DNA from 2 places in the Streptomyces sp. NPDC002386 genome. Region 1 is predicted to be linked to the other one. Evidence: riboswitches for the same ligand, from Rfam matches in the RefSeq annotation. Region 1 holds a riboswitch; the other holds the start of a gene.
The links. Region 1 has a riboswitch for glycine ahead of gcvT (glycine cleavage system aminomethyltransferase GcvT). Riboswitches for the same ligand answer to the same signal wherever they lie in the genome.
Positions count from the first base shown of each region.

Region 1 (15,808 bases):
TACGCAGTGCGGGACCGCTCACCCGGGTCCCCACCCCCACCCGCATCGGCCGGGAGGCGCGGCACCACCACGCCCCGCCTCCCGTTTCCTCCCACCCCACAAAGGAGACACGGTGCTTCGAAGAATCTCCCCGACCGGCCTGTCCCTGACCGGTGTCACCCTGGCCGCCGCACTGGGCCTGGTGGCGCTCCCCGCGAGCGCCGCGCCGGCCTCCGAGGGCACCATCACCGCGGCCGCTCCGGCCACCCTCGCGGCCGCGCCCGACATCGACGTCACCAAGGTCCAGGCGCACCTGACCGAGCTGAACGCCATAGCGACCCGCAACGGCGGCAACCGCAGATCGACCACCCAGGGCTACCGCGACTCGGTCGCCTACGTGAAGGGCAAGCTCCAGGCGGCCGGTTACACGGTCACCGAGCAGGCCTGCACCTCCGGCTGCACCAGCGGCGCCGGACCCAACCTGATCGCCGAGTGGCCGCACGGCGACGCGTCGAAGGTGTACATGTTCGGCTCGCACCTCGACAGCGTCTCCGCCGGACCCGGCATCAACGACAACGGCTCCGGCAGCGCCACCCTCCTGGAGGTCGCGCTGAAACTCGCCGAGACCAACCCGTCGATGGCGGCCCGCGTCCGCTTCGGCTGGTGGACGGACGAGGAGCAGGGCCTCAACGGCTCGGACTTCTACGTCCGTTCACTGACCTCCGCCCAGCGCTCGGCGATCAAGGCCTACTACAACTTCGACATGGTCGCCTCGCGCAACGGCGGCTACTTCATCAACCACATCACCTCCGCGGCCGCCGCCCCGATGAAGGCGTACTGGGACTCGCTGAACCTGCAGCCCGAGGAGAACACCGAGGGCGCGGGCCGTTCCGACGACTACTCCTTCGAGAACTACGGCATCCCCACCTCCGGCTACGCCATGGGTGCGAGCGCCCGCAAGACCTCGGCGCAGGCGGCCAAGTGGGGCGGCACGGCGAACGCCGCGTACGACAGCTGCTACCACTCCTCCTGCGACACCACCGCCAACATCAACGCCACCGGACTGAACCGCAGCGCCGACGGCGTCGCCTACACCCTGTGGTCCCAGGCGGTCTCGGCGACCGTCCCGGCCGACGACTTCTCCCTCTCGGCGAGCCCCGCCACGGGCAGCACCGCCCCGGGCACCTCGCTGAGCACCACCGTGTCCACCGCCACGACCAACGGCTCGGCCCAGACCGTCAGCCTCTCCGCCTCGGGCGCCCCCGCCGGGGTCACGGTCTCCTTCAGTCCGGCCTCGGTGACCTCCGGCGGCTCGTCCACGGCGACGGTCACCGTCGGTTCCTCCGTGGCGCCGGGTACGTACAACCTCACCATCAGCGGCGCCGGCTCCACCACGCACACCGCGCAGTACACGCTGACCGTCACCGGCTCCGGCGGCTGCACGGCCTCCCAGGCGGTCTCCAACGGCGGCTTCGAGAGCGGCACTTCGCCGTGGACCGGGGACACCGGCTCGATCGGCGCGTTCAGCGGCCAGTCCGCGCACTCCGGCACCCGGTACGCGTGGCTGGCTGGCTACGGCTCCACGGCCACCGACACGGTCAGCCAGACCGTGACGATCCCGGCCGGCTGCACCAGGGCGACCCTGAAGTACTGGCTGCACATCGACACCGGCGAGTCGGGCTCCACGGCGTACGACACCTTCCAGGTCAAGGTCAACGGGACCGCGAAGCAGACGTACTCCAACGCCAACGCGGCCACGGGGTACACCGAGCGCACGCTGGACCTGAGCCAGTACATCGGCCAGCAGATCACGCTGGCCTTCACGGGCTCCGAGGACTCCAGCCTGCAGACCAGCTTCGTCGTCGACGACGTCACCCTGACGACCGGCTGATCACCCGCGGCACGGCGAGGGGAGGCGGAGCCCCGGCCCGCCTCCCGCTCTCCGCGCCTCGGCTCCGGCGGCGCCCCGCGTGACGCGGGGTGCCGCTCAGCACTCGATGATGTTCACCGCCAGCCCGCCCCGGGCCGTCTCCTTGTACTTCACCGACATGTCGGCGCCGGTGTCCTTCATCGTCTTGATGACCTTGTCCAGGGACACCTTGTGCGAGCCGTCGCCGCGCATCGCCATCTTCGCCGCGGTGACCGCCTTCACCGCGGCCATGCCGTTGCGCTCGATGCAGGGGATCTGGACCAGGCCGCCCACGGGGTCGCAGGTCAGGCCGAGGTTGTGCTCCATGCCGATCTCGGCCGCGTTCTCCACCTGCTCGGGGCTGCCGCCCAGCACCTCGGCGAGGGCGCCCGCGGCCATCGAGCAGGCGGAGCCGACCTCGCCCTGGCAGCCGACCTCGGCGCCGGAGATGGAGGCGTTCTCCTTGAAGAGCATGCCGATGGCGCCGGCCGCGAGGAGGAAGCGGACCACGCCGTCCTCGTCGGCGCCCGGCACGAAGTTGATGTAGTAGTGCAGGACCGCCGGGATGATGCCCGCCGCGCCGTTCGTCGGAGCGGTGACCACGCGGCCGCCGGCCGCGTTCTCCTCGTTCACCGCCATCGCGTAGAGGGTGATCCACTCCATCGCGTGCGCGAGCGGGTCGCCCTCGGCGCGCAGCTGGCGGGCCGAGACGGCCGCGCGGCGGCGCACCTTCAGACCGCCGGGCAGGATGCCCTCCCGGGACATGCCCCGCCGCACGCACTCGCGCATGACCCGCCAGATCTCCAGCAGGCCCGCCCGGATCTCGTCCTCGGTGCGCCAGGCGCGCTCGTTCTCCAGCATCAGGGAGGAGATCGACAGACCCGTCTCCCGGGTCAGGCGCAGCAGCTCGTCACCGGTGCGGAACGGGTACTTCAGGACCGTGTCGTCCAGCACGATGCGGTCCGCGCCGACCGCGTCCTCGTCCACGACGAAGCCGCCGCCGACCGAGTAGTACGTCTTGGAGAGCAGCTCCGTGCCGGCCGCGTCGAAGGCCCACACCGTCATGCCGTTGGCGTGGTAGGGCAGCGCCTTGCGGCGGTGCAGGACCAGGTCGTCGTCGAAGGAGAAGGCGATCTCGTGCTCGCCGAGCAGCGAGATCCGGCCCGACCGCCTGATCCCCTCCACCCGTTCGTCGGCCGACTCCACGTCCACCGTGCGGGGCGAGGCGCCCTCCAGACCGAGCAGCACCGCCTTCGGGGTGCCGTGGCCGTGGCCGGTCGCGCCGAGCGAGCCGTACAGCTCGCAGCGCACGGAGGCGACGGCGTCCAGCAGGTCCTCGTTGCGCAGCCGGCGGGCGAACATGCGCGCCGCGCGCATCGGACCGACCGTGTGGGAGCTGGACGGGCCGATGCCGATCGAGAACAGGTCGAAGACCGAGATGGCCACGGAAACTCCTCAATACGGGGTGGTGCGGGTGCGGCACCGCGCACACCTTCCAGTGTGCGCGGTGCCCGGTGAAACGGACTTACTTGTTCAGACCCGGGTACAGCGGGTGCTTGTCGGCCAGGGCCTCGACCCGGGCCTTCAGGGCCGCCACGCCGGCGCCCTCGAACGGGGCGGGCGCCTTCAGGGCCTCGGCGATCACGTCCGCGACCTCGGCGAAGTCCTCGGCCGTGAAGCCCCGGGTCGCCAGGGCCGGCGTACCGATGCGCAGACCCGAGGTCACCATCGGGGGACGCGGGTCGTTCGGGACGGCGTTGCGGTTGACCGTGATGCCGACCTCGTGGAGGCGGTCCTCGGCCTGCTGCCCGTCGAGCTCGGACTCCCGCAGGTCCACCAGGATCAGGTGCACGTCCGTACCGCCGGACAGCACGTTGACCCCGGCCTCGCGGGCGTCGGCGGCGGTGAGCCGCTCGGCGAGGATGCGGGCACCCTCCACCGTACGGCGCTGGCGCTCCTTGAACTCCTCCGAGGCGGCGACCTTGAAGGAGACCGCCTTGGCCGCGATCACGTGCTCCAGGGGACCGCCCTGGAAGCCCGGGAAGACGGACGAGTTCAGCTTCTTGGCGAAGGCCTTCTTCGCCAGGATGATGCCGCCGCGCGGGCCGCCGAGGGTCTTGTGGGTCGTGGAGGTGACCACGTCCGCGTACTCGACCGGGTTCGGGTGCAGACCCGCCGCGACCAGGCCGGCGAAGTGCGCCATGTCGACCCACAGGTACGCCTCGACCTCGTCGGCGATCCGGCGGAACTCGGCGAAGTCGAGCTGACGCGGGTACGCCGACCAGCCGGCGATGATCACCTTCGGGCGGTGCTCCTTGGCCAGCCGCTCGACCTCGGCCATGTCGACCAGGCCCGCCTCGTCCACGTGGTAGGCGACCACGTCGAACTGCTTGCCGGAGAAGTTCAGCCGCATCCCGTGGGTGAGGTGGCCGCCGTGCGCCAGGTCCAGGCCGAGAATGGTGTCCCCGGGCTGGGCGAGGGCGAACAGCGCCGCCTGGTTGGCGGAGGCGCCGGAGTGGGGCTGGACGTTGGCGTACTCGGCGCCGAACAGCTCCTTGATCCGGTCGATGGCGATCTGCTCGGCGACGTCGACGTGCTCGCAGCCGCCGTAGTAGCGGCGGCCCGGGTAGCCCTCCGCGTACTTGTTGGTCAGCACCGAGCCCTGGGCCTCCATCACCGCGAGCGGCGCGAAGTTCTCCGAGGCGATCATCTCCAGCGTCGACTGCTGGCGGTTCAGCTCGGCGTCGACCGCGGCGGCGATCTCCGGGTCCAGCTCGTGCAGGGACGTGTTCAGGACAGTCATACGGCTACGACTCCTCAGCCGGCGTTCTGGGCGGTGTACTCGTCGGCGGAGAGCAGGTCGGCCGGCTCCTCGGTGACGCGCACCTTGAACAGCCAGCCGCCCTCGAAGGGGGCCGAGTTCACCAGCGACGGGTCGTTGACGACGTCCTCGTTGACCTCGGTGATCTCACCGGTGACCGGGGAGTACAGGTCCGAGACCGACTTGGTCGACTCCAGCTCGCCGCAGGTCTCACCCGCGGACACCGTGGCACCGACCTCGGGGAGCTGGGCGTAGACCACGTCGCCGAGCGCGTTGGCCGCGAACTCCGTGATGCCGACCGTCGAGACGCCGTCCTCGGCGGCCGACAGCCACTCGTGCTCCTTGCTGTAGCGCAGCTGCTGGGGATTGCTCATGGCCTGAATTCTCCTGTACGCGCGGGAGTGCTGATGAATGGGGGACTGCTGGACCTGCTGCTGAGCAGCGGGGATGTGCGCAGGGTCACGTCCGGTGGACGGACCGCGCCCAGTGTCTACTTCTGACGCTTGTAGAAGGGGAGCGCCACGACCTCGTACGGCTCGTGGCTGCCCCGGATGTCCACGCCGACACCCTCGGCGCCCGGCGCCGCGTGCGCCGCGTCGACGTACGCCATCGCGATCGGCCTGCCCAGGGTGGGGGAGGGGGCACCGGAGGTGACCTCACCGATCACCGAGCCGCCCGCGACGACGGGGTATCCGGCGCGCGGCACCCGGCGGCCCTCGGCGATCAGGCCGACGAGCACCCGCGGCGGGTTCTGCTCGGCCCTGGCGGCGGCCTCGGCCAGCGCCTCGCGGCCCACGAAGTCGCCCTCCTTCTCGAACTTCACCACCCGGCCGAGCCCGGCGTCGAAGGGGGTCAGGGAGGTGGTCAGCTCGTGCCCGTACAGCGGCATGCCCGCCTCCAGGCGCAGGGTGTCCCGGCAGGACAGGCCGCACGGCACCAGACCGGCGCCCTCGCCCGCCTTGGTCAGCGCCTGCCACAGCTCCACCGCGTGCTCCGGCTTCACGAACAGCTCGAAGCCGTCCTCACCGGTGTAGCCCGTGCGCGCGATCAGCGCGGGGACGCCGGCGACGGTGCCGGGCAGGCCCGCGTAGTACTTCAGGCCGTCCAGGTCGGCGTCGGTCAGCGACTTCAGGATGCCGGGGGACTCGGGGCCCTGGACCGCGAGCAGCGCGTAGGCGTCCCGGTCGTCGCGCACCTCGGCGTCGAAGCCCGCGGCGCGCTCGGTCAGCGCGTCCAGCACCACCTGGGCGTTGGAGGCGTTGGCGACGACCATGTACTCGTGCTCGGCCAGCCGGTAGACGATCAGGTCGTCCAGGATGCCGCCGTCGGCCTGGCAGATCATGGTATAGCGGGCGCGGCCGACACCGACCGAGGCGATGTTGCCCACCAGCGCGTGGTTCAGCAGGGCGGCCGCCTGCGGCCCGGTCACGGTGATCTCGCCCATGTGGGAGAGGTCGAAGAGACCGGCCTTGGTCCGCACCGCGAGGTGCTCGTCGCGCTCGGACCCGTAGCGCAGCGGCATGTCCCAGCCGGCGAAGTCGGTCATCGTCGCGCCGAGCGAGCGGTGCAGGGCGTCGAGCGCGGTACGGCGCGGTCCGTTGGGTTCGGTACTGCTCATCGGTCGGTCGTCTCCCAGGGCAGGTATGACAGGCGAGGATCGTTCCTCCCCATCTGTCATCGGAACCTGAGAGGTTCGCCATGATCCTCGCGAGGAGTGGTCACGGCTTGCACCTTGGGTGGAGCCACTGTCGCAGCGGCCCGCTTTTCAGATGTGCCTCGCCCGCGCGGTAACGGGGCCTGAGAGATTCAAGGGAGGGACTTGCTCCTTCGGCGTCCCAGCGGAGCTGGCTGGGAACTCTCCCGCGCGGATTCAAACGGCCGGTATGCAGTTGGCGCGCACATCATTGCACGCCGCGCCCCGCCCCGTCAGGGCCCGCATCCGTAACCGAGCTGTGGCAGTACGCGCACCCAACCGCTGGACCTGCGCATTACCTTCTCTTTACATTCGATGGGCAAAGGGTCTCCGAGCCCACAAGGGGAGGACGATGACGGTGAACAGGACCACGGCCTACGCCGCCACCACCGGTCTCACGGTGCCGAAGCAGCCCTCCGCCCCGGCCCGCCAGCGCTGCGCCGACCGTCCCGCCCCGGTCGTCCGCGACCTGCGCGAGCGCGCCGGGCGCAGCCCGCACGACCTGCTCTTCGGCCCCCGCGACCTGGTGGTGATCACCGGACTGCCCGGCAGCGGCAAGTCCACCCTGATGCACCGCGCGGTCCCCGGCCACCGCATCGACTCCCAGGACACCCGCGACCGCTGGGACGCCCGCGTCCCCCGCTTCCTCCCCTACGCGCTCTACCGCCCCCTGGTCCGGCTCGCCCACTACGCCGGGCTGCGCCGCGCCCTCGGCACCGGCGAGGGGGTCGTCGTGCACGACTGCGGCACCCAGGCCTGGGTGCGCGGCTGGCTGGCCCGCGCGGCCCGGCGCCGCGGCGGCACCCTGCACCTGCTCCTGCTCGACGTCACCGCGGAGACCGCCCGCGCGGGCCAGCGCGAGCGCGGGCGCGGCGTCTCCCGCTACGCCTTCCGCCGCCACCGCCGTACGGCGGCCCGTCTGCTGCACGGGGTGGAGCGGGGCGAACTGCCCGCCGGCTGCGGCTCGGCGGTGCTGCTGGACCGGGACGCCGCCGAGGTGCTGCGCCGGATCGGCTTCACCGGCCGATCCGACTGAGCGCCGTCCCGGGTAACCGCTAGCCTTTTGCACCACAGCAGTGGTTCCCAGCAGGCGGCAGGCAGATGGACTTCTCGGCGGCGGACCTTCCCGCGGACTTTCCGGCACGGACGCACCCCCACCCGCACGGCGGTTGGCCCGGCAACGAACTGGAGGAGGTGCTCTCGGCCTCCCTCGGCATACCCGGCGCGGGCGGCCGGATCGCCGAGGTGCTGGGCCGCAGCCTGCTGTGGATCCCGCTGCCCAACGGCGGCGGCCCGCACAGCGGCCCGCTGGACCTGCCCACCACGGAGATCGAGGGCCAGGTGTACGTCCCGGTCTTCAGCTCCGAGGAGCAGCTCCGCCTGGCCGCCGGCTCCCACATGTCGTACACCGTCGCCCCGGCGGTGGAGTTCGCCCGCGGTCTGCCCCCGCAGGCCGGCATCCTCGTGAACCCCGACGGGGTGGTGGGCCTGCCGCTGCCGCCCGAGGCGGTGGCCGAACTCTGCCGCACCGGCAGCACCCCGCTGGACGGCCCGGCCACCGGCGGCCGGGTCCGCCTCTTCGAGCCGGACTGGCAGGAGGACCCGGTCGACTTCCTCGCCGCCGCCTCCGCCGAGTTCGCCGGCACCGGCGTGGTCGTCGCGGCCCGCCGCTGCCTCGCCGCCGTGGAGACGGCCGAGCCGGTGATGTTCGTGGGCGTGGAACTCTCCCAGTGGGAGGGCGACCTGCGGGCCCTTCCCCTGGAGGCCCTGGGCCGCGCCCTGGGCAAGGCCCCGGTCAAGTGGCAGGTCAACCTCGTCCTCCTGGACGTCACGGACGACCCGGTGGCCACCTGGCTCAAATCCAACGTCCGGCCCTTCTACCAGTACGGCCACTGACCGGCGGGCCCGGTGGCAGCGGGTCCGGCAGGCGCGGGGCGGTGCCGGCCGGCGGCTCCGCCGCCGGGCGCGATCAGCCCCACCGACCCGCGCCCGCGCACGAACACAGGGCCCCTGGCCGTGGGGCGCATAAGCTGTCCCCGAACACGGGGCATGAATCGAAGGGGCGGTAAGACAGGTGAGCGCGAGCCCAAGCGGCAGCGTCGAGCACATGCTGCGCCAGGTCACCCCCGGCCGCTACGACGCCTACGAGGCACTGCTGCGCGCCCTCGCCACCCCCTCCTCCGGCCAGATCTGGATGCTGCTCTGGCACGGCCAGGCCGGCTCCCCGGACGCCCAGTACGGGAACATGGAGGTCGACGGCTTCGGCTACGCCCCCTGTGTGACCTCCGCGCAGGAGCTCTCGGCGAGTGGCTGGAACCGCTCCTACGAGGTGGTCGACGGGCTCGACGTGGCCCGCACCCTCTTCCCCGACCACTACGGTCTCTGGCTCAACCCGCACGCCCCGGGCGGCGGCGTCGGCGTCCCCTGGCCGGACCTGCGCCGCATCGCCACCGGTCTGGACCGCCAGCCCGCCGGCCCCCTGCGGCTGTCGGAACCCGGCATCGACGTGGCGCAGTTCTACGCCCTGCTCGTGCAGAACGCCCACCGCACCCCGGCCCTGCGCTCGCTGCGCCGCGCCTGGGTGCAGCCCGCGCTCGGCGCGCCGTATCTCGCCATCGGCCTGGACGTGCGCGACACCTCGCCCGCCGCCGTCGACTCGGTGCGCGCGATGATGCAGCAGTCCGTCGGCGCGGTCCCCGAGGGACTGCCGGTGTCGACCGTCGCGATGACCGACGACTACGACCCGGTGGTGCTGTGGATGCGGGCCAACGCACGCCCGTTCTACGATCGCGACGCCCACGCGGCCGTTCCCCAGCCGCAGCCGCAGGGACCGCCGCAGCCCCAGGCGCCGGCTCCCGGCTACGGCTACCCGCCGGTCCACGGGGGCTACTGAGCAACCGGCCCGGGCAGTCCGCCACTTGGACGGTGGTGGAGAATTCGTGTGCGAGACGGACTTCTCCGCGCGTAGAAGAGCGGCGATTCGTCCGTTTGGAGCAGAAGCACCGTTCTGTCCCAAGTGCCCCCCGTCCGGTGGCCGTTACCCCGTGATCGGATAACGGAATCCCCTGGACTGCATCACGGTTGCGCATACTTTCCCCGCCAGCTCTGGCGGGTGATCGCGGAGAAGCTGAAGACTCGCGATTCAGACGTGAGGTCGAAACTCGCGATCGAGGCAAGTCGACAAAGCCGCAAACCGCGGCAGGCGCAGGCCGGTCACCACCGGCGAGAGGGGTCGGGTCACTGTGACCGCACCGATCGAGACCACCGGAGCGGCAGCCGAGGCACAGCCGGAAGCTGTGCTCGAGGGTGCCGGTAAGGGGCGGATCGAGGGTCGTTCCCTTGGACAGATCGCCTGGTCGAGATTCAAGAGGGACAAGGTCGCCGTCGCGGGTGGCGTCATCGTCGTCCTCCTCATCGCGCTGGCCGTCCTCTCCCGGCCCCTGCAGGCCCTGCTCGGACTCGACCCGAACGCCTTCCACCAGGACCTGATCACCCCCGACACCTCGCTGCCCAAGGGCAGTTGGGGCGGTATGAGCGCGGACCACCCGCTCGGTGTGGACCCGAAGTTCGGCCGGGACATCGCCACCCGCGTCCTGGAGGGCTCCTGGGTGTCGCTGGTGGTCGCCTTCGGCGCCACGGTCCTGTCCAACGTGATCGGCGCCATCATGGGTGTCGTCGCGGGCTACTACGGCGGCCGGGTGGACAACATCATCAGCCGCCTGATGGACACCTTCCTCGCCTTCCCCCTCCTGCTGTTCGCCATCGCGATCTCCGCCACGCTGCAGGGCGGCGCGTTCGGCCTCAACGGGCTCCCGCTCCACCTGAGCGTGCTGATCTTCGTCATCGGCTTCTTCAACTGGCCCTACCTGGGCCGGATCGTGCGCGGCCAGACCCTCGCCCTGCGTGAGCGCGAGTTCGTGGACGCCTCCCGCGGCATGGGCGCCAAGGGCCCGTACATCCTGTTCCGGGAGCTGATGCCGAACCTGGTCGGCCCGATCATCGTCTACTCGACGCTGCTCATCCCGACCAACATCCTCTTCGAGGCGTCCCTGAGCTTCCTCGGTGTCGGCATCCAGCCCCCGCAGGCCTCCTGGGGCGGCATGCTCCGCGAAGCGGTCACCTACTACCAGGTCGATCCCCAGTACATGATCGTGCCCGGTCTCGCCATCTTCGTGACCGTCCTGGCGTTCAATCTGCTGGGCGACGGTCTCCGCGACGCTCTCGACCCGCGCAGTCGCTGACGCCTGCGACCGCCCGAGAGCCCGAAAAGTTTCCGACTATGGAGGGGAAAGCGCCCATCATGCGAAGGTCAGCGCTGGCCGCTATCGCGGCCATCGGCTCCGCCAGCCTGCTCGTTGCAGGTTGCAGCAAGGCCGATGACAACAAGGACAACAACGGCTCGTCCGCCGGGGCCAACGCCGCGACCAAGGGTGTGGTCAACGCCTCCGACAAGAAGGGCGGCACGGTCACCTACGAGCTGTCCGACGTGCCGGACTCCTTCGACCCCGGCAACACGTACTACGCGTACATGTACAACCTCAGCCGGCTCTACGCCCGCCCGCTGATGACGTTCCAGCCCGGCGCCGGCGAGAAGGGCAACACCCTCGTCCCGGACCTCGCCGCGAGCAAGGGCGTCCCGAGCGACGGCGGCAAGACCTGGACGTACAAGCTGCGTTCGGGCCTGAAGTACGAGGACGGCTCGCCGATCACCTCGAAGGACGTCAAGTACGCCGTCGAGCGCTCCAACTTCGCGCGTGACGTGCTCTCGCTCGGCCCGAACTACTTCCAGCAGTTCATGGCCAAGGGCGACAAGTACAAGGGCCCCTACAAGGACAAGAGCGGCAAGGGCCTGTCCTCCATCGAGACGCCGGACGACACCACGATCGTCTTCCACCTGAACCAGGCGTTCCAGGAGTTCGACTACCTCGTCGCCGCCCCGCAGACCGCGCCGGTGCCCCAGTCCAAGGACAAGGGCGTCGACTACGTCAAGCACATCGTGTCGTCGGGCTCGTACAAGTTCCAGAGCTACGAGGACGGCAAGCAGGCCGTGCTCGTGCGCAACGAGAACTGGGACGCGAAGACGGACCCGCTGCGCAAGCAGCTCCCCGAGAAGATCGTCGTCAAGCTGAAGGTCAACCCGGAGACCATCGACCAGGACGTCATGGCCGGTGACGCCATCGACCTGGCCGGTACCGGTGTCCAGGCCTCCACGCAGGCCAAGGTCCTCACCGACACGGCGAAGAAGGCCGGCACGGACAACACCTACGGTGGTCGTCTCGTCTACATGGCGATCAACACCAAGGTGAAGCCGTTCGACAAGGTCGAGTGCCGCAAGGCCGTGCAGTACGCGATCGACAAGGTCTCGGTGCAGACCGCCGAGGGCGGCCCGATCCGCGGCGACATCGCCTCCACCGTGCTGCCCCCGGACATCCCGGGCTACGAGAAGTCGGACGTCTACGCGACCTCCGGCAACAAGGGTGACGCGGCCAAGGCCAAGGAGCAGCTGAAGGCCTGCGGCAAGTCGTCGATCACCACCAACATCTCGGCCCGCTCGGACCGTCCGCAGGAGATCGACGCCGCCACGGCGATCATCAACTCGCTGAAGAAGGTCGGCATCAACGCCAGCCTGAAGCAGTTCCCGTCCGGCAAGTACTTCACCGACTACGCCGGTGTCCCGAAGTTCACCGAGAAGCAGAACGTCGGCCTGATCATGATGCAGTGGGGTGCCGACTGGCCCTCCGGTTACGGCTTCCTGCAGCAGATCCTGAACGGCAAGGCGATCAGCCAGTCGGGTAACACCAACCTGTCGCAGTACGACAACAAGGACGTCAACTCCCTGCTGGGCAAGGCGATCGGCACGCAGGACGACACCGAGCGCAACAGCCTGTACACCCAGATCGACAAGAAGACCATGGACGACGCCGTCCTCGTCCCGCTGACCTACTTCAAGGTCCTGCTGGCCCGCCCGCAGAACTACACGAACCTGGTTTCCACGGCGGCCTTCAGCGGTCAGTACGACTACCTCAACATCGGCGTCGCGTCGAAGTAGCAGCCCCGGAAGGCAGGTGAAGGCATTGGTGCCCGCGGGCTTCGCGGCCCGCGGGCACCAGCGCCGGTCCCCGTGATCTCGTACATCCTCCGCCGGACGTTCGCGGCAGTGATCCTGCTGCTGGTCGTCTCCGCGGTCACCTTCGCCATCTTCTTCCTGCTGCCACGGCTTGCCGGCCAGACAGCGGACCAGTTGGCGCAGCAGTACATCGGCAAGAGCCCGTCGAAGGCGGACATCGCCGCTGTCAAGCACAACCTCGGTCTGGACCAGCCTGTCTACGTCCAGTACTGGCACTTCATCAAGGGGATCGTGGCCGGCGCCACCTACGACCTCGGCCCCACCACGGTGCACTGCGACGCACCCTGCTTCGGTTACTCCTTCAAGAACCACCAGGCAGTGTGGCCGGAGCTCACCTCCCGTCTTCCGATCACCCTGTCGCTGGCCGTGGGTGCGGCCGTGCTGTGGCTGGTCTCGGGCGTCGTGGCCGGTGTCATCTCCGCGCTGAAGCCGCGTTCGTTCCTCGACCGGACCTTCATGGGCATCGCGCTCACCGGCGTCTCGCTGCCCATGTTCTTCACGGGCAACCTGGCGATCCTGCTCTTCACCTATCAGTGGCCGATCTTCGGCAAGACGTACGTCCCGCTCACCGAGAACCCGGCGCAGTGGGCCAACACGCTCTTCCCGGCGTGGTGTTCGCTCGCCCTGCTGTACTCCGCCATCTACGCGCGGCTGACCCGCTCGGGCATGCTGGAGACGATGAACGAGGACTTCATCCGCACGGCCCGCGCCAAGGGTCTGCGGGAGCGCACCGTCGTCACCCGGCACGGGCTGCGCGCCGCCCTGACCCCGATCATCACGGTCTTCGGCATGGACCTCGGTCTGCTGCTCGGCGGTGCGGTGATCACCGAGTCGGTGTTCTCGCTGCCCGGCATCGGCCAGTACGCGGTGCAGGGCATCACCGACAACGACCTGCCGAAGATCCTCGGCGTGACGCTGCTCGCCGCCTTCTTCGTCGTCTTCGCAAATCTCCTGGTGGACGTGCTCTACGCCGCCGCCGACCCGCGGGTGAGGCTCTCGTGACCGAACTCTCCAAGACCGGCGCCGCCGTGGGCGAGCCCACCTCCGCGTCCCAGCCCCCCAAGGCCTTCCTCGAGGTCCGCGACCTCAAGGTGCACTTCCCGACCGACGACGGCGTGGTCAAGTCCGTCGACGGCCTGTCCTTCTCGCTGGAGAAGGGCCGGACCCTCGCCATCGTCGGCGAGTCCGGCTCCGGCAAGTCGGTCACCTCGCAGGCCGTCATGGGCCTGCACCGGCTCGGCACCCGCGGCAAGAACGTGCGGATGACCGGCGAGATCTGGCTGGACGGCAAGGAACTGGTCTCCGCCGCCCCGGACGAGGTGCGCAAGCTCCGCGGCCGCGAGATGGCGATGATCTTCCAGGACCCGCTGTCCGCGATGCACCCGTACTACAAGGTCGGCGACCAGATCGTCGAGGCGTACCGGGTCCACCACGACGTCAGCAAGAAGGTCGCCCGCAAGCGGGCCGTCGAGATGCTCGACCGGGTCGGCATCCCGGAGCCGGCCAAGCGCGTCGACGGCTATCCGCACGAGTTCTCCGGCGGTATGCGCCAGCGCGCCATGATCGCCATGGCTCTGGTCAACAACCCCGAGCTGCTCATCGCGGACGAGCCGACCACCGCCCTGGACGTCACCGTCCAGGCGCAGATCCTCGACCTGATCCGTGACCTGCAGAAGGAGTTCGGCTCCGCGGTCATCATGATCACCCACGACCTCGGCGTGGTCGCCGAGATCGCGGACGACGTCCTGGTGATGTACGGCGGCCGGTGCGTCGAGCGCGGCCGGGCCGACGAGGTCTTCGAGAAGCCGCAGCACCCCTACACCTGGGGCCTGCTCGGCTCGATGCCCCGCATCGACCGCGACACCTCCGAACGGCTCATCCCGGTCAAGGGCCAGCCGCCGAGCCTCATCAACGTCCCGTCGGGCTGCGCCTTCCACCCGCGCTGCCCGTACGCGGACATCCCCAAGGGGAACGTCACCCGCACGGTGCGCCCCGAGCTGGAGCAGGTGAGCACCGGGCACTGGTCCGCCTGCCACCTCCCGGCCGAGGACCGTGAGCGGATCTGGACCGAAGAGATTGCGCCGAAGCTGTGAGTGAGACCAAGAAGACGGACGAGGCCGTGATCCCGCAGCAGGCGCAGGCCCCCGCGGGTGACTCGGCGGACCGTGAGGTGCTGCTCAGGGTCGAGGGCCTGCAGAAGCACTTCCCGATCAAGAAGGGCATTCTCCAGCGTCAGGTCGGCGCGGTGAAGGCCGTCGACGGGATCGACTTCGAGGTGCGCAAGGGCGAGACCCTGGGCGTGGTGGGCGAGTCGGGCTGCGGCAAGTCGACCATGGGCCGGGTCATCACCCGCCTCCAGGACCCGACCGGCGGCAGGATCACCTTCGAGGGCCGGGACATCACGAAGCTGCGGACCGGGCAGATGCGCCCGCTGCGCCGTGACATCCAGATGATCTTCCAGGACCCGTACGGCTCCCTGAACCCCCGCCACACCATCGGCTCCATCGTCTCCGCGCCGTTCCGGCTGCAGGGCGTGGAGCCCGAGGGCGGGGTGAAGAAGGAGGTCCAGCGGCTGCTCGAACTGGTCGGCCTGAGCCCCGAGCACTACAACCGCTACCCGCACGAGTTCTCCGGCGGCCAGCGCCAGCGCATCGGCATCGCCCGCGCGCTCGCGCTGAAGCCGAAGCTGGTCGTGGCCGACGAGCCGGTCTCCGCGCTGGACGTGTCGATCCAGGCGCAGGTCGTGAACCTGATGGACGACCTCCAGCAGGAACTCGGCCTCACCTACGTGATCATCGCGCACGACCTGTCGGTCGTCCGGCACGTCTCGGACCGGATCGCGGTGATGTACCTCGGCAAGATCGTCGAGCTGGCGGACCGCACCTCGCTGTACGAGGCGCCGATGCACCCGTACACCAAGGCGCTGATGTCGGCGGTGCCGGTGCCGGACACCAAGCGCCGGGGCCAGAAGAGCGAGCGCATCCTGCTCCGCGGTGACGTGCCCTCGCCCATCGCCCCGCCGCCCGGCTGCCGGTTCCACACCCGCTGCTGGAAGGCGACGGACATCTGCCGGACCACCGAGCCGCAGCTCCTGGAGCTGAAGCCCGGCCAGCGGGTCGCCTGTCACCACCCGGAGAACTTCGCCGACCAGGCTCCGCAGGACACGGTGCTGCTGTCGGTGGCGAAGGAAGCGTCGGAACTGGTCCCGGACGCCGCGCGGGAGAAGCCGGCCGCCGCCGAGGCCGCCGGGACGGACACCGAGCGGAAGCCCGCGGCCGC
Region 1 is NZ_JBSFBX010000009.1:36,232-52,039, forward strand. It holds gene ACWCPN_RS19210 (M28 family peptidase) at 113-1,870, shown strand; gene ACWCPN_RS19215 (L-serine ammonia-lyase) at 1,967-3,334, opposite strand; gene glyA (serine hydroxymethyltransferase) at 3,414-4,691, opposite strand; gene gcvH (glycine cleavage system protein GcvH) at 4,706-5,083, opposite strand; gene gcvT (glycine cleavage system aminomethyltransferase GcvT) at 5,200-6,327, opposite strand; glycine riboswitch at 6,371-6,484, opposite strand; glycine riboswitch at 6,485-6,582, opposite strand; gene ACWCPN_RS19235 (AAA family ATPase) at 6,761-7,438, shown strand; gene ACWCPN_RS19240 (enhanced serine sensitivity protein SseB) at 7,504-8,298, shown strand; gene ACWCPN_RS19245 (enhanced serine sensitivity protein SseB C-terminal domain-containing protein) at 8,510-9,295, shown strand; gene ACWCPN_RS19250 (ABC transporter permease) at 9,645-10,643, shown strand; gene ACWCPN_RS19255 (ABC transporter substrate-binding protein) at 10,703-12,451, shown strand; gene ACWCPN_RS19260 (ABC transporter permease) at 12,524-13,531, shown strand; gene ACWCPN_RS19265 (ABC transporter ATP-binding protein) at 13,528-14,622, shown strand; gene ACWCPN_RS19270 (dipeptide ABC transporter ATP-binding protein) at 14,649-15,808, shown strand, end outside.

Region 2 (15,808 bases), on a different contig from region 1:
GCCGCGGCGGACGCCGTCGGGATACCGCAAGTTCGGCCCCGGGGACGTCGACCGCCTCGCGCACGTCCTGAGGATGCAGCGGGACCACTACCTGCCGCTCAAGGTGATCCGTGAGCATCTGGACGCCATGGAGCGCGGTGAGGCCGTGCAACTGCCCTTGGTGGGGCGCCAGCGCACCGGGGAGGAGCCGCCGGAGCCGTCCGAGCGGCCCACGGTGGCCCGGGTCGGCCGTGCCGAGCTGCTGGCGGCGGCGGACATCGGCGAGGACGACCTCGCGGAGTGGCAGTCGTACGGGCTCATCGCTCCGCTGGAGGACGGTGTGTACGACGCGTCGGCCGTCACCGTTGCCTCGCTCGTCGCCGAGCTGGGCCGGTTCGGGATCGAGCCGCGCCATCTGCGGGTGATGAAGGCCGCCGCCGACCGGGAGGCGGGTCTGGTGGACCAGGTGGTGGCTCCCCTGAAGCGCCATCGCAACCCGCAGACCCGGGCCCACGCGGAGGCCCGGGCGAAGGAGCTGGCGGCGCTCACGATGCGGCTGCACGCGGCACTGGTGCAGACCGCCCTCGGTGTGCGCCTGCCCTGAACGGCGGGGTGCCCGGCGCGGCCGGATCGGGCACCTGTTCCCGGCCCGACTACCCAAAGGTCCCGAGCACGGCCTAGGGTTGCTGTGTGAACGAGCTCGATGTCGTAGGTGTCCGGGTCGAAATGCCCTCCAACCAACCGATCGTGCTCCTGCGCGAAGTGGGGGGCGACCGCTACCTCCCCATCTGGATCGGGCCGGGGGAGGCGACGGCGATCGCCTTCGCCCAGCAGGGCATGGCCCCCGCGCGACCGCTGACCCACGACCTGTTCAAGGACGTGCTGGAGGCCGTCGGCCAGGAGCTGACCGAAGTGCGCATCACGGATCTGCGTGAGGGCGTCTTCTACGCGGAGCTGGTCTTCGCCAGCGGGGTCGAGGTGAGCGCGCGTCCGTCCGACGCCATAGCGCTGGCCCTGCGTACCGGGACGCCGATCTACGGCAGCGACACGGTGCTGGACGACGCCGGCATCGCGATCCCGGACGAGCAGGAGGACGAGGTGGAGAAGTTCCGCGAGTTCCTCGACCAGATCTCGCCCGAGGACTTCGGCACCAGCAGCCAGTGAGGTGCGGCGGACCCGCGGCCCGAGGGCGGTGACCCGTGGGCCGGCGCCGCGCATCATGGCAAATGCCACCGGCCATCCAGAGCGTCATGCCGTCTTCCGCGAGAGCATTCGGCTAGCCTTTCCCCGCGGTGGGGCACGGGAAACCACTCTTAGGGTGATTATCACCCGGCGTGGCGAGTGTGGCGATCGTTGACGCACCCCTGGTGACTGCCTACCGTCGAGAAGGCAGGTCAAGGACGGAGGTCGGCGTGAGAACGAGCGGCGACGGTACGGCTGGGGGTGCCCCCGGACGCGGTTTCGGGGAGAGCGGTCCGTACCCTCCCCCGAGTTCCCGGCCGCGTTCCAGCGGCCAGTACGCATATCCCGGCGGCGCGGTCGACCCCGCCCCACAGCGGCCGGCGGCGGTGCCGAACGGCGAAGGGGTGGCGGCCATGGCGTCCGAGGAGATCGGCTACCGGGGACCCACGGCCTGTGCGGCCGCCGGCATCACCTACCGGCAACTGGACTACTGGGCCCGCACCGGACTGGTGGAGCCGAGCGTGCGGTCCGCCTACGGGTCGGGCACCCAGCGCCTCTACAGCTTCCGGGACGTGGTCGTCCTGAAGATCGTCAAGCGGTTCCTGGACACCGGGGTGTCGCTGCAGAACATCCGCACGACCGTGCAGCACCTCCGGGAACGCGGTTTCCAGGACCTGGAGCGCATGACCCTGATGAGCGACGGTGCCACGGTGTACGAGTGCACCTCGCCGGACGAGGTTCACGCCCTGCTCCAGGGCGGCCAGGGCATCTTCGGGATCGCCGTGGGCGTGGTCTGGCGGGACGTGGAGAGCGCGCTCTCCCAGCTGCACGGGGAGCGTGTCGACACGGGGGAGACCCTGGTCGGGCACAACCCCGCGGACGAGCTGGCGCGGCGGCGCAACCGGGCCGTCTGAGCACGCCCCGGTGAGCCGCACCGCACCCGACGGGCCGCGCACCCGCGTTGTCAGTGGTGTGGTGCAGCATCGGTCATGTGAGAAACGCGCCCACGATCCTGCATCTCGACATGGATGCCTTCTACGCCTCGGTGGAGCAGGCGTCCAAGCCGAGCCTGCGGGGCAAGGCCGTGGTCGTGGGCGGACTCGGGCCGCGTGGCGTGGTGGCCACCGCCTCGTACGAGGCGCGGGTGTTCGGGGTGCACTCGGCGATGCCGATGGCCCAGGCGCGCCGGCTGGCGCCTAACGCCGCGTACCTGGTGCCCCGCTTCAGCCTCTACCGGTCGGTGAGCGACCAGGTGATGGCGCTGCTGCGGGAGCTGTCACCGCTGGTGGAGCCGCTGAGCCTGGACGAGGCCTTCGTCGACCTCGAGGCCCGGGAGGCGGCCTGGGACGCGGAGTCGGCACGCCGGGTGGGGACGAAGCTGCGCACCGACATACGGGCGGTCACCGGGCTCACCGGGTCCGTGGGACTCGCCGCCTCCAAGATGCTCGCGAAGATCGCCTCGGAGGAGGCCAAGCCCGACGGCCTCGTCCTCGTCGAACCCGGTACCGAGCGGGCCCTGCTCGGGCCGATGCCGGTGCGGACCCTGCCCGGGGTGGGCCCGGCGACCGGGGACCATCTGCGGCGGGCCGGGATCGCCACGGTCGAGGAGTTGGCGGAGGCGGGCGAGGACGAACTCGTACGGCTGCTCGGCAAGGCGCACGGCCACGCGCTGTACGCGATGGCGCTGGCCCGCGACGACCGGCCCGTGGTCGCCGAGCGGGAGGCCAAGTCGGTGTCGGTGGAGGACACCTACGACGTGGACATCCACGACCGGCTGCGGGTCGGCATCGAGGTGCGGCGGCTCGCCGAGCGGTGCGTGGGCCGGCTGCGCGGGGCCGGGCTGTCGGGGCGGACCATCGTGCTGAAGGTCCGCAGGTACGACTTCTCGACGCTGACCCGGTCCGAGACGCTCAGAGGGCCCACGGACGACCCCGCGGTGATCCGGGAGGCGGCGGAGCGGCTGCTGGACTCCGTGGACACCACGGGCGGGGTACGGCTGCTCGGGGTGGGAGTCACCGGGCTCGCCGACTACACCCAGGAGGACCTGTTCGCCCAGGCGGCGCAGCCGTCGTCGGAGGCACATGTGCCGGAGGAGGCCGTGGCCGAGTCCGTGCCGGAGCGGCCGGAGCCCGTCGGTCGGCAGTGGCGTGCCGGGCAGGACGTGCACCACGCCGAGCTGGGCCACGGCTGGGTGCAGGGGAGCGGCCTGGGCCGGGTGACCGTGCGTTTCGAGACGCCTCAGTCGGAGCCGGGGCGCGTGCGGACGTTCGGCGTCGAGGATCCCGCGCTGGAACCGGCGGATCCGCTGCCGCTGGTGCTGGATACGGCTCCGCTGCCACCGGTGCCCGACGCGGATCCGCCGTCGCGCCCGCCGGGTGCCGTCGACGCCGATCGGTAGGGGCAACCGCGGCACGCGGCTGCCCTGGCCGCTCGCGGGGTTCCGTGTGCCCCGCGGGGTCGCCTGCGAAGCGGGCTCAGGGTTCCTCGGTGCCCGCCAGCTTGCCGAAGTCGCGGTCCGCGAGCGGGGAGGGCGCCGCCACGTCGAGGCCGTAGTGGTGGTAGAGCTGGAGTTCCTGCTCGGGGGAGAGGTGGCGGCCCACGCCGAAGTCGGGAGCGTCCTTGATGAGCGCACGGTCGAAGGGGACCCGCAGGGCGCCCTCGACGATCTCGCTGGGTTCCAGGGGGACGAAGGCGTCCCGGGAGAAGAGACCGGTGCGTATGGCCGCCCACTCCGGCACACCGGTGGCGTCGTCGAGGTACACCTCGTCGATGGTGCCGATCTTGGTACCGGTGCGGTCGAACGCCTTGCGGCCGATCAGGTTGCGCGGATCGATGTCGGTCTGCACGGTCCCTCTCCCTCCACGTGGTCGCAACTCATCCGTAAGCACTACGAAAGAGCACAATCAGTGAGGCGGCCACTCGAAGGCCCGGGCGTTGACCTCGCTGGTAGGCTGACAGCGGCTGCTGACCCCGTGCGGGAGAGTCCTCCGACCACCCTCGGAGGCGCCGAAGGAGCAAATCCTCCCCGGAATCTCTCAGGCTCACGTACCGCACGGACGAGGTCACTCTGGAAAGCAGGGCGGATGTCGACGGCGTCCGCCCTCACCGACGGTGAAAGCCGGCGCCCACGGGCCGCCGGTGAAGCTCTCAGGTCGAGATGACAGAGGGGGAGGCCGTCGGGGTATCCGTACCGGGGTGCCCCTCGAAGGTCGCGTCAGACCAGGAGGCCTCCGCAATGACCGCCCATCGCACCCCGCTCTCCGAGCTCGAAGCGGGTATCCCCTTCGAGCAGCGCCACATCGGGCCCGACCAGGAGGCGCGGGCCAAGATGCTCGCGCACGTCGGCTACGGCTCGCTCGACGAACTGACCGCCGCCGCGGTCCCGGACGTGATCAAGAACGCCGACGCCCTGGACCTGCCGGGCGCCCGCACCGAGGCCGAGGTGCTCGCCGAGCTGCGCTCGCTCGCCGACCGCAACCAGGTCCTCGGCTCCATGATCGGCCTCGGCTACTACGGCACCTTCACCCCGCCGGTCGTCCTGCGCAACGTCATGGAGAACCCGGCCTGGTACACGGCCTACACGCCGTACCAGCCGGAGATCTCCCAGGGACGGCTCGAGGCCCTGCTGAACTTCCAGACCATGGTCGCCGAGCTCACCGGGCTGCCGACGTCGGGCGCCTCCCTGCTCGACGAAGGCACCGCGGCCGCCGAGGCCATGGCGCTGTCCCGGCGCATGGGCAGGAACAAGAAGGGCCTGTTCCTGATCGACGCGGACGCCCTGCCGCAGACCGTCGCCGTCATCGAGACCCGCGCCGAGCCGACCGGTGTCGAGGTCGTCGTCGCCGACCTCTCCGACGGCATCCCGGCGGAGATCGCCGAGCGCGAGATCAACGGCGTGCTGGTCCAGTACCCGGGCGCCTCCGGTGCCGTCCGTGACATCAAGCCGCTCATCGACCAGGCGCACGAGCTGGGCGCCCTCGTCACCGTCGCGGCCGACCTGCTCGCGCTCACCCTGCTGACCTCGCCGGGTGAGCTGGGCGCGGACATCGCCGTCGGCACCACCCAGCGCTTCGGCGTGCCGATGGGCTTCGGCGGGCCGCACGCGGGCTACATGGCGGTGCACGAGAAGTTCGCGCGCAGCCTGCCCGGCCGTCTCGTCGGCGTGTCCGTCGACGCCGACGGGCACAAGGCCTACCGCCTCGCGCTGCAGACCCGCGAGCAGCACATCCGCCGCGAGAAGGCCACCAGCAACATCTGCACCGCCCAGGTGCTGCTCGCCGTGATGGCCGGCATGTACGCCGTCTACCACGGTCCCGAGGGGCTGCGGACCATCGCCCGCCGCACCCACCGCTACGCCACGATCCTCGCCGAGGGCCTGAAGGCGGGCGGTGTCGAGATCGTGCACGGCGCCTACTTCGACACCCTCACCGCGCGTGTGCCCGGCAGGGCCGCCGAGGTCACGGCCGCCGCCCGGGCCGGCGGCGTCAACCTGCGTCTCGTCGACGCCGACCTCGTCTCCCTCGCCTGCGACGAGACCACCAACCGGGCGCAGGTGGAGGCCGTCTTCGCCGCCTTCGGCGTCGACGGCGACATCGAGGCGCTGGACGCGGCGGCCGGCGAGGCCCTGCCCGAGGCCCTGCTGCGCACCGACGACTACCTCACCCACCCGGTCTTCCACGAGCACCGCTCCGAGACCGCGATGCTGCGCTACCTGCGCCGGCTCGCCGACCGTGACTACGCGCTCGACCGCGGCATGATCCCGCTGGGCTCCTGCACCATGAAGCTCAACGCGACCACCGAGATGGAGCCGGTCACCTGGCCCGAGTTCGGCCAGATGCACCCCTTCGCGCCCGCCGAGCAGGCCGAGGGCTACCTCACGCTCATCCGCGAGCTGGAGGACCGTCTCGCCGAGGTCACCGGCTACGACAAGGTCTCACTGCAGCCGAACGCCGGTTCGCAGGGCGAGCTGGCCGGTCTGCTGGCCGTGCGCGGCTACCACCGCGCCAACGGTGACGATCAGCGCACCGTCTGCCTCATCCCGTCCTCCGCGCACGGCACCAACGCGGCCAGCGCGGTGATGGCCGGCATGAAGGTCGTCGTCGTCAAGACCGCCGAGGACGGCGAGATCGACGTCGCCGACCTGCGGGCGAAGATCGAGCAGCACCGCGACGAGCTGGCCGTGCTGATGATCACCTACCCGTCGACGCACGGTGTGTTCGAGGAGCACGTCGCCGACATCTGCGCCCAGGTCCACGACGCCGGCGGCCAGGTGTACGTCGACGGCGCCAACCTGAACGCCCTGGTCGGCCTCGCCAAGCCGGGTCACTTCGGCGGCGACGTCTCGCACCTGAACCTGCACAAGACGTTCTGCATCCCGCACGGCGGCGGCGGTCCCGGCGTCGGCCCGGTGGCAGTCCGCTCGCACCTGGCGCCGTACCTGCCGAACCACCCGCTGCAGCCGGCGGCCGGCCCCGAGACCGGCGTGGGCCCGATCTCCGCCGCGCCGTGGGGGAGCGCGGGCATCCTGCCGATCTCGTGGGCGTACGTCCGCCTGATGGGCGGCGAGGGGCTCAAGCGCGCCACCCAGGTCGCCGTGCTCTCCGCCAACTACGTCGCCAAGCGCCTCGAGCCGCACTACCCGGTGCTCTACAACGGCCCCGGCGGCCTGGTGGCGCACGAGTGCATCATCGACCTGCGTCCGCTGACCAAGGCGACCGGCGTGAGCGTGGACGACGTCGCCAAGCGGCTCATCGACTACGGCTTCCACGCGCCGACCATGTCCTTCCCGGTGGCCGGCACCCTGATGATCGAGCCGACCGAGTCCGAGGACCTCGCGGAGCTGGACCGGTTCTGCGACGCGATGATCGCCATCCGTGCGGAGATCGAGAAGGTCGGCTCCGGCGTGTGGCCCGCGGAGGACAACCCGCTGCGCAACGCGCCGCACACCGCGCGGGCGCTCGGCGCGGACTGGGACCACGCCTACAGCCGCGAGGAGGCCGTCTTCCCGGGCGGTGTCGCGGTCGCGGACAAGTACTGGCCGCCGGTGCGCCGTATCGACCAGGCCTTCGGTGACCGCAACCTGGTGTGCTCCTGCCCGCCGCTGGACGCGTACGAGGACTGAGCGAGCCGTACGTGGGAGCCCCGCCCGTGGTCCGGGCGGGGCTCCCACGTCTGCGCGCCCCCGGCCTCCGGGCGGTGCACACCGGTCCGCGCGCCTTTCAGGCCGTGTCCAGCGACACCTCGGTCGCCTTGATCAGGGCGACCACGTCGGAACCCACGAAGAGGCCGAGGTCCTCGGCCGCGTCCCTGGTGATCACCGCGGTCAGCTCACCGCCGGCCACGGACACCTTCACGGAGGCCATGACCTCGCCCCGGGTGAGACGGGTGATCGCACCGGGGAGCTGGTTGCGGATCGACAGCCCCTCGATCCCGCTGGTCGACAGGGAGACCTCGGTCGACTTCACCAGGGCGCGGACGGCGGTGCCGGGGGCGAGACCGAGTTGCTCGGCGGCCTCCAGGGTGATGGCGGCCGTCAGCTCCTGGCCGCCGTCCAGCCGCACCTTGACGATCGCCATGACCTCGCCATGGTGGATCTCGGTCACGCTGCCGGGGAGCTGGTTGCGGATGCTCAGTGTCATGAGCACCCACCGTAGGGCGCCCGGCCGGTCAGGCCGGGTATGCGTGGGTCTGCGTCGCCTTCACTGTCGCCCAGACCGATGCACCGGGATGCAGGTCCAGCTCGGCGGCGGCGACCGTGGTGAGGTCGGCGGCGAGGGGGAGCTCGCCGCTGAGATCGGCGCGGATCTGGTCGCCGTGCGTCTCCAGCCCCGCGACCTCGCAGCGCCACAGGTTGCGGGCGCTGGCACCGGTGGGCCGGTCCCGGAAGAGGGTGACGGCGGCGGGCGGGAAGGCCACGAAGACGGGACCGGACAGGTCCTCCGTGGTCGTCACCGAGGGGCCCGCGTCGAGCCGCACGGTGTGCCCCCCGGCCTGTCCGCGGTAGAGGTTGAGGCCGACCAGCCGGGCGATGTAGTCGGTGCGCGGCCTGCGGGCGATCTCCGAGGGGGTGCCGTGCTGCACGACGTGGCCGTGCTCGACGACCACCAGCCGGTCCGCGAGCACCATGGCGTCCAGCGGGTCGTGCGTGACCAGAACGGCGACGGCCTCGAACTCGGCGAGATGGCGGCGGAGCCGGGCGCGGACCTCCAGCCGGGTGCGCGCGTCCAGCGCGGCGAGCGGTTCGTCCAGGAGCAGCAGCCGGGGCCGGGTGGCCAGGGCGCGGGCGAGCGCGACGCGCTGGGCCTGGCCGCCGGACAGCCGGCGGGGCTTGGCCGAGGCGTGCCCGGCGAGTCCCATACGGTCCAGCCAGGCGGCCGCCTGCGCCCGCGCCTCGGCCTTGCCGGCGCCCTGGCAGCGCGGCCCGAACGCAACGTTGTCCAGCGCGGAAAGGTGGGGGAAGAGGAGGTAGTCCTGGAAGACGACGCCGACCGGGCGGGACTCGGGCGGGGTGCGCTCCAGTGAGGTGCCGTCCAGCCGCAGGTGGCCGCCGGTGAGCGGGAGCAGTCCCGCGAGGGCACGCAGGGCGGTGCTCTTGCCGGCGCCGTTCGGGCCCAGCAGCGCGATGACGTCGCCCGGGGCCGCGGTCAGCGCCACGTCGAGCCGGAAACCGTCCCGGTCCACGACGAGGTGGGCGTCGAGCCCCTGCTCGCCGGCGGTCCTCGGACCGGCCTCGACGGGGGCGCCGGTCCTGCTCGCGGGGGCCGGGTCCGCCGTCGGCACCCACGCGGGGCCGGCCTCCGTCCTCAACTCGCCCGCCATGCCCGCCTCGCCTCCCTTCCTCATCCGGTCCTCCCTCACCATCGTGCCCTCAGGTCCCGGTCAGCCATCGGTCCCGCAGTCCGGCCAGCACCGCGATCGACACGGCCAGCAGGACCAGGCTCAGGGAGATGGCCGCCTCCGGGTCGTTCTGCAGGGCCAGGTAGACGGCCAGCGGCATGGTCTGGGTACGGCCGGGGAAATTGCCCGCGAAGGTGATCGTCGCCCCGAACTCGCCGAGCGCGCGGGCCCACGCCAGCACCGCTCCGGCGGCGACACCGGGGGCGATCAGCGGCAGGGTGACCCGGCGGAACGCGGTGAACCGCGAGGCGCCGAGCGTGGCCGCCGCCTCCTCGAAGCGCGGGTCGGCGGCGCGCAGGGTGCCCTCGACACTGATGACCAGGAACGGCATCGCGACGAACGCCTCCGCGATCACGACCCCGGCGGTGGTGAAGGGCAGGGTGATCCCGAACCACGCGTCCAGCCACTTGCCGACCACGCCGTTGCGGCCGAGGGCGAGCAGCAGGGCCACGCCGCCCACCACCGGGGGCAGGACCAGCGGCAGGGTGACCAGGGCCCGCACGAGACGGCGGCCGGGAAAGTCGGTGCGCGCCAGCAGCCAGGCCAGCGGCACGCCCAGCACCAGACTGACCCCGGTCGCCGCCGTGGCGGTGACCAGGGACAGCCGGAGTGCCTGCCATACCTCGGCGCTGGTCAGCTGATCGGGCAGGCTGCCCCAGGGGGCGCGGAGCAGCAGCGCGAGAAGGGGCAGCAGCAGGAACGCGAGGGCCACGACACCGGGCACCAGCAGCGGCAGCGGTACCCCGCGCGCGCGTCGGCGCCGCGGCCCGCCCGTACGGGGGCCGGCCGTGCTGCCGAGCTTGGCGGGCGAGGTCACGGCTCGAGGAACCCCGCCCCGCCCAGGACCCGCCGGCCCTCGGCGGACCGCACCAGCGCGATGAACGCCTTGGCCGCCGGGGCGTTGTCCGCGTTCCTCAGCAGGGCGATCGGGTAGTCGTTGACGGCCTTGGCCGACTCGGGGAACTCCACGCCCTCCACCTTGTCACCCGCCGCCTTCACATCGGTCCGGTAGACCACGGCGGCGTCGGCCTCCTTCAGCTCCACCTTGGTCAGGGCGCTCCTGACGTCCTGCTCGTAGGAGACCGGGGTCAGCTTGAGCCCGCCCGCGTCCAGGGCCTTCTGGGCGGCGGCGCCGCACGGCACCGTCCGGTCGCACAGCACGACCTTGAGACCGGACTCGGTGAGGTCCTTGAGGGAGGACACCTTGCCGGGGTTGCCGGGCAGGGTGGCGATCTCCAGCCGGTTGCGGACGAAGGTCGCCGGGGTGCCCACGGCGTCCTTCCTGTCCGTCACGATCGCCATGGTCTTGGGGCTGGCGGCGGCGAACACATCGGCCGGCGCTCCGCTGGTGATGCTCGCGGCGAGCGTGTCGCTGCCACCGAAGTTGAAGCTGACCCTGGTTCCGGGGTGCTGCTTCTCGAACTCCTCGCCCAGGGTCGTGAAGCTCTCCTTCAGGGAGGCCGCGGCGAACACGGTGACCGAGCCGGACAGCTTCGGGGACGCGGAGCCCGAGGTGTCCGACGAGCCGGCCGGCGAGTCGTCGGAGGACGAGGAGCAGGCGCTGAGCGATATCAGGGCGGCGGCTCCCGCACCGGCCAGCTGCAGCATCCGCCGGGTCCGGCGCACGGAACGGGTCATCACGGATCTACTCCTCGAGTCCTCGAACGAACTGTCGCGCCCTGCCACGGCCGCGGACCGGCCGTGCGCCGATGATACTGCCGCATCTGCCAGGTGTAAGTCTGCTGTCTCATCGCATGAGCGAGACGGTTTCGCTGATGGACTGGCATGTGCGTTTGTACGGGGGTGGCGGCCGGGTACCGTCATCCGGGAGGTGGTCGCAGGTGACGCTCGCGGAACTCGCCCTGACCGGTGATCTGTCGCGCCCCGGCAGGCTGACCGTGCCGGATCTGCTCGGCCTGCCGCAGCACCGCGTGGCGGTCAGCTTCGAATGCGCCACCAGCGGCGTCCAGCGCCACCGGTTCGGCGGCCCGCGCCTGTACGACGTCCTGGCCGACGCCGGTCCGGCGTTCGACCCGGTCCGGCGCAAGGACAGGCTGCGCTTCCTGATCGCCGTCACCGGGAAGGACGGTCACCACGCCGTGCTGTCCTGGGCGGAGATCGACCCCGACTTCGCCGGGGCGGCCGTGCTGCTCGCGGTCACGATCGACGGCATGCCGCTGGACGCGGCCGGCCCCCAGTTGGTGCTGCCGCAGGACCGCTGCGGGGCCCGGCACGTCAGCGGCATCACGGCGATCAGGGTCGACGGGGGATACGACTGCGGCAGGCCGAGGCCGGCTCGGGCCGGTCACGCGCACACCGGGTGACGGCGAGGGGCCGGGCGCCCGCGGTGGGGACCGGTCAGACCCGGTCGATGTGCACGTTGGTGGACTTCACGCGCGCGGTGGCCTCCACCCCCACTTCCAGGCCCAGTTCCTCCACAGCCTCCCGGGTCAGCAGCGACACCAGCCGGTGGGGGCCCGCCTGGATCTCCACCTGGGCGGCGACGTCGCCGAGCTTGATGGCGGTGACGATGCCGGGGAAGGCGTTGCGGACGGAGGTGTAGGGCGCGTCCTCCTCGCCGCCGCCCGATCCGGCCAGTTCGACCGAGAACGCGGCGAGGTCCTTGCCGTCGATGAGCCGCCGCCCGGCCTCGTCGCGATGGGTCGCCACCCGGCCGGCGTCCGCCCAGCGACGGGCGGTGTCCGGGCTCACGCCGAGCAGCCGCGCGGCCTGGCCGATGGTGTAGGACTGCATGCCGGTCACGATAGGGCCATCACCGGGGAACCAAGGACATGGGGTTGGCCGTTGGGTACAACGCGATATGGCTTCATTGTGTGACGGTGGCCCCGGCAGGGGCGCCTGAAGCGGTGGTGGGGCATGGCGGCCCCGGGGCCTTCCCGGCACCGCCGGCGGTGCCCCTCAGCCCGTGTGCACGCGCGGGCGTCGCGTGCGGTCCGGCTCCGCCTCGCGCAGGACCTCGCGGGTGACGGGGGCGACCTCGCCCTGTCCGAAGAGGAAGAACCGCAGGAAGTTCGCGAACGGGTTGCCCTCGGTCCACTCGAAGTAGATGTGCGGGGTGCAGCCGGTGACGTCGCGTATGTGCAGGAGGAGCGCGGCGAGGGCGTTGGGGATGGAGGAGGACTCCACGGTCAGGACGCGGTAGCGGTTGTGCAGGACCTCGCCGCGCACGGTCAGGCCCGCCTCGAACTCGGAGGGGTCGGTGACGGTCACCTCGACGAAGACGAAGTCCTCCTGTTCCGGCATGTCGTTGTCGGCCCGGATCTGCTCGACCTTGGCGCGGTACTCGGCCTTGTCCCGGCCGTCGGGCTGGTTCGCGATGAACCGCATCTTGCGGCTGGCCATGTCCCTGACGAAGCGCTCCGCCATCGGGTCCATCGCCACGCTCGTCACGCGCAGCTCGAAGGCGCGGGCCAGCCGGGACAGGAAGGAGACGAGGATGATGCCGGCGATGAAGCAGGCGCCGATCTTCACACCGTCCGGGCGTTCGATGACGTTCACGACGGTCGTGTAGAGGAACACCACCGAGATGACCGCGAAGGCGATGCTCCAGCGGTGCTGCCCTGCCCTGCGCGCGGCGATGGTCACCGCGATCGCGGCGGAGCTGATCAGCACCAGCACGCCGGTGGCGTAGGCGCCGCCCTGCTTGTCCACGTTGGCGTCGAAGATCCAGGTGACCAGGAAGGCGACGAGGGTGAAGACGATGACCATCGGGCGCACCGCCCGGGCCCAGTGCGGGGCCATGCCGTACCGGGGCAGATAGCGCGGCATCAGGTTGAGCAGTCCGGCCATCGCGGACGCGCCCGCGAACCACAGGATCGCGATCGTCGAGATGTCGTAGACCGTGCCGAAGGCTCCGCCCAGGTACTCGTGCGCCAGGTACGCGAGGGCGCGGCCGTTGGCCTGGCCGCCGGGCTCGAACTCGTTCTCCGGGATCAGCAGCGTGGTGATGAAGCTGGTGGCGATCAGGAAGCAGCTCATGATCAGGGCCGCCGTGGTCAGCAGCTTCTTGGTGTCCCGGATCCGGCCGGCCGGCCGCTCCTCGGTGTCACCCGGCTCGCCCTGGACATGCGGCATGACGGCCACACCGGTCTCGAAGCCCGACAGACCCAGCGCGAGCTTGGGGAAGACGATCAGGGCGACGCCGATCATCACGAACACGTTGCCGTGCTCCGCGGTCAGAGCACTGCTCCAGTCGGCCACCACGTGCTCGGCGGTGAGGACGTGCCAGAGTCCGTCGACCACGACGACCAGGTTGAGCCCGAGGTAGATGCCGACCAGGGCGACGGCGACGCCGATGGCCTCCAGGAAGCCCTTGAGGAACACCGCGCCGAGCAGGGCGACCAGGAACAGCGTGATCACCATCTGGTGGCCCTGGAGCGTGCTGTTCAGGTGCGGGTTCTCGACCAGGTGGGTGGAGGCGTCGGCGGCGGACAGGGTGATGGTGATCAGGAAGTCGGTGGCCGCGAAACCCAGCAGGGTCAGCACGAACAGCTTGCCCTTCCAGAACGACAGCAGTCGTTCCAGCATGGCGATGGAACCCTCGCCGTGCGGGCTCTCCTCGGCCACCCGCCGGTACACCGGCAGGGCGCCGGCCAGGGTCACGATCACCAGCACGATCGTCGCGATCGGTGACAGCAGGCCCGCCGCGAGGGCGGCGATGCCCGGCTGGTAGCCGAGGGTCGAGAAGTAGTCGACACCCGTCAGGCACATCACCCGCCACCAGCGCTGACCGCGGTGCGGAGCCTCGGGGACGGCGTGGGGCCCGGTGTGGCCGCCGTGCTTGCCCATGTCGGACAGCCCCTCCAGCATCCAGGCGCGCAGGCGACTGGGAGGAGGGTGCTCGGTCGTGGCCATCGGCGTGCTCCAGGTGTGCGGCTCAGTGGTTTCCGGCCATCACGCGGACGGCGGCTCTAGCGTAAGCAGAGAGTGACGTCGTGGCCCCTGGATCGAGGAGCGGAGGGCGTCAATCTTGCGTTAAGACTGGACCGGCGGGAGGGGGCGAAGCATCAAGAGGCGGAGGCCGGAGGCCGATGGAGGGGTATGGGGTGGTAGGGGAGGGGTGGCCGCGGACCAGGGGGCGGCGGGCACCCAGCGTCATCTCGTGCGACCCCTCCATGCTGCTCCCGCGCAGGAGGATCCGCAGCCGCAGTGAGGGGTGAGCCGGCCTCACAGATCCCTGGTGTCCATGCGCCGGTGCCACGCGTTGCGCCGGTGGACGGCCACCAGCTCCGACGCGAGCGGCGACGGAGGCACCGCCAGTACCGGGCAGCGGGCATGGGTGACACAGTGCCGGCAGACGCGGCCCGAGAAGGCCCGCTGCAGGCCCCGCCGGCCGGCGCCCACCACCAGCAGGTCGCTCTCGCGGTCGGCGGTCGCCACCAGCGCCCTGCCCGGGGTGCCGCGCACGATGACCGCGCGCATCGGCACCCCCGGCCCCTCCTCGCCGAAGATCTCGCCGAGCACCGAGGCCAGCCGCTGCTTGGCCAGCCGCTGCCACTCCTCCACCAGCAGGGCGGCGGCGGGGGAGCGGCGCGCGGTGGCGTCGCCCCCGGGCGGCTCCCAGGCGAGCACCGGCCATAGTTCGGCTCTCAGTCCGCGGGCCAGCGCGGCCGCCCGGCGCAGGGCCGTGACGCTGCCCAGGGAGCCGCTCACGCCGACCACCACGCGGGCCGCCGCCGAGGTGTCGTAACCGGACATGACTCCACCGTTCCTCACGGATCGCCGCGGGCTCCGGCTCGCCCGGCCGGGTCCGCGTGCAGGGCCTCCCTTCCATCCCACTCCCGACCGCGCGACGGGACCAGCCGTACGGGTTCTATGGGCAAGCCCGCCTCAGTGAAATTCGGCGCCAGGTTCGAAACTTTCGCACCGCCATCCGGATTCCGTGAGGCGTGGATGCGGACGTACGACGACCCGGTCATCCTCGGCTTCCACCCGGACCCGAGCGTCTGCCGGGCGGGCGACGACTCCTCTTCCACGTCGTCACGACCGCCGTCGGCGCCGGGGGCACCTTTCTCGTCCCCGCCGAACGCCCGGAGGGCCCCTGGGGCCGAGCGGCCCGGGTGGCCCGGGTGGCTGAAGCTCGCGGCCACCGGGGCATCCCGTGCCTCCGGGCATGGACATCCGGGCGACCCGTAACGCGCGGCCCCGACAGCATCGCCTGCTCCGCCGGAACTTCCGAATGGGCCGTCCGGCCGGCCGAACCCGACGGCCGCTGTCCGTCCACCGCAGTGGCGGGCGGGTTCACCGGTCGTGTCCTCGGCATGTACGTCACCGAGGGGCGTGCGGCCTCGACCGGTTCTCCTACGAGCCCGTCGGTCGGTGCGCAACACCTTGACGCTCTTCACGTGCCTTTCTAGAGTCGCGGATCGGAACGTTCGGGAATTGATCCGAATGTTTCGGGCCGCCGGAGTTGCCGAGTGCGATGAACGCTTGCGGTGTGCCTGGCTTTTTCGCGTCTGGTACCTCTCCGAAGCACTTCCGAAAGTTTCGAAGGAGCGCATGATGGGCGACCCCGCACTGTCCCGCCGCGGCTTCCTGGCGGCCTCTGTCGCCGCCGGCCTCGGGGTGACCGCACTCAGCGGCTGCGGCGGCGACTCGGACGGAGGGTCGTCCTCGGGGACGACCACGATCGAGTGGTGGAACATCTCGACCACCGAGCCGACCAAGACCATCTGGGCCGGCCTCGCCAGAAAATTCGAGGCCCAGAACCCCAAGGTCAAGGTGAAGATCG
Region 2 is NZ_JBSFBX010000027.1:12,075-27,882, reverse strand. It holds gene ftsR (transcriptional regulator FtsR) at 1-583, shown strand, start outside; gene ACWCPN_RS34255 (bifunctional nuclease family protein) at 670-1,143, shown strand; gene ACWCPN_RS34250 (MerR family transcriptional regulator) at 1,392-2,075, shown strand; gene ACWCPN_RS34245 (DNA polymerase IV) at 2,153-3,559, shown strand; gene ACWCPN_RS34240 (PRC-barrel domain-containing protein) at 3,636-4,007, opposite strand; glycine riboswitch at 4,127-4,222, shown strand; gene gcvP (aminomethyl-transferring glycine dehydrogenase) at 4,397-7,282, shown strand; gene ACWCPN_RS34230 (TOBE domain-containing protein) at 7,380-7,799, opposite strand; gene ACWCPN_RS34225 (ABC transporter ATP-binding protein) at 7,828-8,979, opposite strand; gene ACWCPN_RS34220 (ABC transporter permease) at 9,029-9,874, opposite strand; gene modA (molybdate ABC transporter substrate-binding protein) at 9,871-10,695, opposite strand; gene ACWCPN_RS34210 (molybdopterin-dependent oxidoreductase) at 10,899-11,381, shown strand; gene ACWCPN_RS34205 (TOBE domain-containing protein) at 11,416-11,811, opposite strand; gene ACWCPN_RS34200 (amino acid transporter) at 11,977-13,932, opposite strand; gene ACWCPN_RS34195 (universal stress protein) at 14,245-14,775, opposite strand; gene ACWCPN_RS34190 (extracellular solute-binding protein) at 15,580-15,808, shown strand, end outside.
Region 2: another riboswitch for glycine. It lies ahead of gcvP (aminomethyl-transferring glycine dehydrogenase); the one in region 1 lies ahead of gcvT (glycine cleavage system aminomethyltransferase GcvT).